Regions from separate parts of the Shewanella sp. BC20 genome, predicted to be linked through region 2. Evidence: predicted binding sites of a transcription regulator. Region 2 holds the regulator's gene; the other holds the start of a gene.
What was found. The regulator ArgR, encoded in region 2, controls arginine synthesis, uptake and breakdown. The targets are predictions, from matches to a motif close to ANTGAATANNTATTCANT.
Positions count from the first base shown of each region.

Region 1: a site for ArgR is predicted at 2,169-2,186, ahead of argC (N-acetyl-gamma-glutamyl-phosphate reductase). Genes of this name have one in related genera too.

Region 1 is NZ_NHRI01000014.1:140,092-143,515, forward strand. Features, by position in the region: gene CBX96_RS15175 (ornithine carbamoyltransferase) at 1-130, opposite strand, end outside; gene argB (acetylglutamate kinase) at 143-925, opposite strand; gene argC (N-acetyl-gamma-glutamyl-phosphate reductase) at 957-1,937, opposite strand; gene ppc (phosphoenolpyruvate carboxylase) at 2,603-3,424, shown strand, end outside.
Region 2 is NZ_NHRI01000005.1:68,013-71,436, forward strand. Features, by position in the region: gene CBX96_RS07385 (LysR family transcriptional regulator) at 1-381, opposite strand, end outside; gene CBX96_RS07390 (NAD(P)-dependent oxidoreductase) at 485-1,117, shown strand; gene argR (transcriptional regulator ArgR) at 1,357-1,827, opposite strand; gene mdh (malate dehydrogenase) at 2,118-3,053, shown strand; gene CBX96_RS07405 (thiol-disulfide oxidoreductase DCC family protein) at 3,133-3,424, opposite strand, start outside.

The sequences.
Region 1 (3,424 bases), on a different contig from region 2:
ACATCACCACACTCTTACCGTCCAGCGCATGACGATACTCAGCGGGATTCGCTTTAATCGTCTTGGCTAAGGTAATCAGATCCAGCAACTGTTGCTGGGTTAACTCTTTTATCGATAGTAAATGCTTCATAACCTACTCCGCTTATGGTTGGATTTGTGTGCCCACGGCCTCACCTTTTGCTAATGCGACTAATTGGCTTGCATCACGCCATGAGGCAACTTGAACCGCCTGCCCCATCCACTGCGCCACTTCTAGCGCAGCTTCTACTTTTACTTTCATTCCCTTTTCGATCACGCCTTGCTTCACCAACTCGGCAATCTGCTTACCATTCAGTGAAGGGATTAATTGACCTTTACCATCGAGCACGCCAGACACATCCGATAGCAGCACCAACTTGCCACCGACTAACTTAGCTAATACCGTCGCCGCTTGGTCAGCGTTCACGTTCAGCATTTGGCCATCGTCCATCATGGCAATCGAGCTACAAATCGGCATCCAACCTTGGGACAGAATAAACTTGAGGTAAGTACCGTCTTTAGGAGAAACCTCGCCCACTAACCCTAAACGCTCATCTTTGATCTTGGCCGATACTGTGTTGCCATCGGCTAAGCTCATGCCCACACTCACAATCCCAGCCTTTGTCGCTGCGCCTTGGAGGATCTTGTTTGATGTTCCGGCCAGTGCACCGGCAATAATCGGCATTTGCTCCGGCGGGGTCACCCGCAGGCCTTCTAACTTGACGGTTTCCATGCCGTTTGCGGCTAATTGCTCATCGACCAAACAGCCGCCGCCATGCACCATCAGCACTTGCTGACCATTAGCGATCATTGCTGCCGCGGTATCCATTAAACGCGCCATCCCCATTTCACACTGCAGCAGGGCGCCGCCGACTTTAAGAACTAATACTGAGTTGTTGGTAGACATCTTGACGACTCTCTTAAATAAGGATGAACGGTTAAAGGTTAAAGTGAATCTTTATGCATTGCAGGGCTTGGCTCGCCGCGCCTTTCATCAAATTGTCGATGGCACTGGCAACCACTAAGTAGCCACTGTTCTCATCAAACTTCCAACCTAAGTGGCAATTCGGAGTCAGCACCACATCATCCACTTTCGGGAACTGGTTCTGTTTCACTGTCACCAGCGGAGCTTGGTCATACACACTGTATGCCGCAGCCACATCGGCAGTGGTAGTACCCGGTTTTAGCTGTACCGTGATGGTCGCTAAAATGCCGCGCTTGAAGTTGCCTAGGTGCGGCGTGAAGATCACCTCTTGCCCCAGTTGAGTGGCAATCTCGGGTTGATGTCTGTGGCCTAATACGCCGTAGGGTGTGAGGCTCACTTCGCAAAAACTGGTATGCAGCTGTGCCTTACGGCCCGCGCCCGTCACACCACTAACCGCATTGATCACTGGATAAGCTGACGTCAGTAAATTCTTTAATGGTTTCAATGCTGTTAATGATGCTGTTGGGTAACAACCTGGCACAGCAATCATTTTAGTCGCGGCGACTTCTTTGGCATTCCACTCGGCTAGACCATAGACTGCCTTGGCCAACACTTCGGGATATTCATGCTCAAAACCATACCACTTAGGGTACTGCGCCACATCGCTGAAACGATAGGCACCGCTTAAGTCAAACACGGCTAAACCTTGGTTATAAAACCAAGCCGCTAAATGCAAACTCACCGAATGTTCGGTCGCTAACACCACTGCATCCGCCTCGGCGACGATCTTCGCCTTCGCTTCTTCAGTCAGTGGCGACAGAGCTAAGTCAATGTGACTGTAGACAGGGTACAAATCTGCTAAAGCTCTACCTTTATCTAAACTATTTTCAGAGACATACAGACCTTGAATCGATAATTCAGACTCCGCATGGACTAAAGCTGTTAGTTGTGCACCTGTGTAACCACTGGCACCGATAATGGCGATGTTTTTCATATGTATTTTTATAAACCGAATCAAAGAGACTTAAAGAATAGATGAATAGCGTACACGCACCAGCGTATATCTATGATGACAAGACTATCGTCGTAGGAAATCGTAATGGGTCGTTATTTTATTCACTGACGGCTTAACGCTATACATCATGATATTTACTCTACAGGTCACAAGGGGTGACTCATCTCAACTGCTGGCTAGACTACCACAAAGATCTATTTATGCAATATATGTGAATATATATTTTTATTAAATTTTGCATTTTATCTGCGTTCAAGCACGCTTAGCAAATAACACAATACTTCACTAACTGCTTAATAACTCAGTTATCTATGGATGAAAGACTGAAAAATCAGTCCTTTTTATTAACACCGAATACACATACCCGCAAAGCCGAAAATGATGCAGTTCATATTCACTTCCACTAAACATAATAAAATATTGCGTTAGCTCGCATTTATATTGAATATTCTTCAACAATTGTCGTGATTAGTTGCATATAAGATAAGCCAGTCGTATAAGTTATAAGTTCTGCTGTTGACCATTGCCCTCAGTGGTGGGTATTGTGCTAGCGGGCTATATACCCAAGCGACCTGAAGACTCTCATCACCTACAGGTTGTTTGGGTATATTGCGGATTTTTATATTTTTCAATTCGGAGTAACTATGGCAGGTAATGTGGCAGACAATGTGACCGACATGTATGCGTCGTTAAGATCGAACGTGAGTATGTTAGGGCAGATCTTGGGCGATACGATGCGCACCCACCTCGGCGATTCTTTCCTCGAGAAGGTTGAGCAAATTCGTAAACTCGCAAAAGATTCCCGCCGTGGCGACGAAGCGGCACGGGAGCAAATGCTAGAACTGCTCACGGCGCTCCCCGATGAAGAATTAGTGCCTTTTGCTAAAGCTTTCAACCAATTCCTCAACTTAGCAAACTTATCCGAACAATTTCATACTATTAGTCGTAACTGCGATGAGCTGGTTTGCGTACCGGATCCGGTCGAACAGTTGCTTGGCCGCATGCTGAATGGCCGTATCGATCAAACCAAGATGTTGGATTGCTTAAAAACGCTAGATATCGACTTAGTCCTCACCGCGCATCCAACGGAGATTTCTCGCCGCACACTGATCCAAAAATATGCTGCGATTGTGGATTGCCTCGCCGAGCAAGAAAACAATCAACTGTCGGACAGAGAGCGCCGCCAAATTAATCTGCGTCTGCGCCAGTTAATCGCCCAAATCTGGCACACCAATGAAATTCGCCGTGAACGCCCAACACCTGTGGACGAAGCCCGCTGGGGATTATCCACCATTGAAGAATCCCTCTGGCATGCTGTCCCCGACTTTTTAAGGCAGCTCAACGATCAAGTACAAGATCGTACTGGCCAGCAATTGCCTATCGATATCGCACCGGTGCGCTTCTCAAGCTGGATGGGTGGCGATCGCGACGGCAACCCTTTTGTGACCGCTAAAGTCACCCAAGAA
Region 2 (3,424 bases):
CATTAACAGCTGAATATTGACCTTAGGGTGTAATTTTATAAAGCGATCGACCACATCAAATAGACTGTGTTGCCCAAGTCCGACGGGCGTGGCAATACGAATACTACCTACTAATTCGGTGTTATGACTATGGGCGCGGCTTTCCATTGCGGCGACTTCGCTCAGCACTCGCTGACAATATTGCAGGGCTTCTTCACCCTGTAGAGTGAGGCTCACGCTGCGGGTCGTGCGGTGCAGTAAACGTAAACTCAGCCACTGCTCAATTTCTTGAATATGACGTGAAACCTGTAGGCGACTCAGATCGAGGTGTTCTGCGGCCTTAGTAAAGCTGCCACAGTTGGCCACTTCGATAAAGCTACGCATGGCGGCGATTTTATCCATTAGTATCTCAATCTGAAACAATCATGCTCATTTATCGATATTTATCACGTGAAGTGTCGCAAGTAAACTGGTCTCAATTTAAATCAGTAGCGAGACTTATCAAATGAAAATTGCAGTATTAGGTGCATCAGGTTGGATTGGCGGAACCATTTTTAACGAGGCGCAGAGCCGTGGTCATGACGTCGTTGCCTTAGTGCGTGACCCAAGCAAGCTTGGCGAAACAGCGGCAGAAGTGCGTAGTGTCGACCTGACTCAGCCATTGAAAGCCGACACATTTGCAGGTGTCGATGTAGTGATCGCCGCAGTGGGTGCGCGCGCCGAGCAGAACCATGGCATAGTCGCGAAGACGGTCAATAATCTGTTAGCCGTGTTGCCACAGGCAAAAGTGCCTCGCCTACTTTGGGTCGGTGGTGCAGGTAGTTTAGAAGTCGCGCCGGGAGTGACCTTAGTGTCTACGCCAGATTTCCCGCCCGCCTATAAGGATGAAGCCTTGGCTCAAGGTGAAGCTTTGAAGGCATTTCGCGCCGCTAACACCATTGTTAACTGGACTTTTGTCAGCCCAGCGGCAGAAATCTACCCTGGCGCCAGCGAAGGCCCATACCGTTTAGGTGGCGATAGCTTCTTTACCGATGCGAATGGCCAGAGCAAGATTTCAGTAGCCGACTACGCCAAAGCGATGCTGGATGAAGCAGAAAAAGCGGCGCATCTTAATCAAAGGATCAGTGTGGCCTACTAAGGCTGATGAGCTTAGAGCTACGGGCTAAAGTCGACGAACTAAGGTCTGTGAGCTTAGGTTTGTGAGCTCAGGTTTGTAAGCTTGGGGTGACGAGTCTTTTTTCCAAGTACGCGTCATCCAAGCCAACAGATAGGTCTTGTGCTGTAACGTAATCGGGACACCAGCCCTGAAACAAGGGCAATGTTGGACTGAAAAGCGTACAGATAAAACAGAACAGGTCAGCAAGCTGACCTGTTTTTTTATTCTGCGTAATTGAATAAAGATTTGATGGTTTCCAAGGTATCGGCGATATCTTGGATGCTGGATGGACAGATAAAGATAGTGTCGTCTCCGGCAATGGTCCCCAAAATCCCTTCTGGCTTACCGATGGAATCCAATAAACGGGCAATTAATTGCGCGGCGCCAGGGCTGGTGCGAACGACAATCATGGCTTGGTTATGGTCAACATCGAGTACTAAGTTCTTTAACGGGCTGCCAGCGGTAGGCACGCCGAGTTCGGCGGGTAAGCAATAAACCATCTCCTGCTTAGCGTTACGGGTGCGCACTGCACCGAACTTGCTGAGCATCCGAGACACTTTCGATTGGTTAATATTGCTGAAGCCTTCTGCTTGTAAAGCGGCGACAATTTCACTCTGGGAGCCAAAGCGCTCCTCTTTTAAAATCGCCTTAAAAATTCTAACAAGGTCATCCTGATTCTTGGTCGTTTGCATAGTCTTATTCTTTATTCAAAAAAACAGGCGTATTTTGAATAGTTTTGGTCAAAGTGTCAACAAATAACCATTATGACTGAATAAAAATGCAATTTATGGATGGCTAGATAGCCGTATTGTCGGTATTGATATTGAACTAGAGTAAATATTCAACATTGGAATGCTCAGTTTCGCTAAAACTTTGTCTCCACGACTAAGGGATAATTGAAATTAACGTGACATTCCAGTAATGTGACGCCAACGGAAATTAGATCCATGTCACACATATCCGAGAAATAACGGAGATAACTATGAAAGTTGCTGTACTTGGTGCTGCTGGTGGTATCGGCCAGGCTCTCGCCCTACTGTTAAAAACTCAATTACCTGCGGGTTCTAAACTGTCTCTATACGATATCGCACCGGTTACTCCGGGTGTTGCGGTTGACTTGAGCCATATCCCTACTGCGGTAGAAATCAAAGGTTTTGCTGGTGAAGATCCAACGCCTGCACTGGAAGGTGCTGACGTTGTTCTAATTTCTGCTGGTGTTGCGCGTAAGCCTGGTATGGATCGTTCAGATCTGTTCAACATCAACGCAGGTATCGTTCGTAACCTGATCGAAAAAGTGGCTGTGACTTGCCCTAAAGCGTTAGTGGGTATCATCACTAACCCAGTAAACACTACTGTTGCTATCGCGGCTGAAGTGTTGAAGAAAGCGGGTGTTTACGACAAGAACCGTCTGTTCGGTGTGACTACTCTGGACGTTATCCGTTCTGAAACTTTCATCGCTGAATTAAAAGGCTTAAACGTTGCTGACGTTAAAGTGAACGTTATCGGCGGCCACAGCGGTGTGACTATTCTGCCATTACTGTCTCAAGTTGAAGGCGTGACTTTCTCTGATGAAGAAGTGGCTTCTCTGACCAAGCGTATCCAAAACGCGGGTACTGAAGTGGTTGAAGCTAAAGCCGGTGGCGGAAGCGCGACTCTGTCTATGGGTCAAGCGGCTTGCCGTTTCGGTATGTCTCTGGTTCGTGGTCTGCAAGGCGAAGCTAACATCGTTGAATGTGCTTACGTTGACGGCGGCAGCGAGCACGCTGAATTCTTCGCTCAACCAGTGCTGTTAGGCAAAAACGGTATCGAAAAAGTACTGCCTTACGGTGAAGTGAGCGCATTCGAAGCGAACGCCCGTGATTCTATGTTAGATACGCTGAAAGGCGATATCAAACTAGGCGTTGATTTCGTTAAGTAATCTATCTGGATTATCAAAAACGGAGCCTAATGGCTCCGTTTTTTTTATGGGCAGAATTTGAGTCTTTACTTGAGGCTAGTTACTTAGGCAGTTGGCATTGATTGTCGCAGCGCGACTTGCCTGTCAGTAAATAAGAGATGCGGTATCTGTGCTTGGCAAATCTCAGGTAGCACCAGTCCGCAACGGGTTTAATGAGAGGCAGCCGTAGCATCTGCACCCAAGGGCGTGTACCCGTTAATCCCCAAGCTTTGCAGGTGACATCGAGCCCAAGCAAAATCTCCCCCGACGCCGTTTCACCATGCAGAATGGTATTGGCGTACTCTTTATCGATATAGCTGAATCGAGAGCTGAAATTGTCAGCATTAAGATCC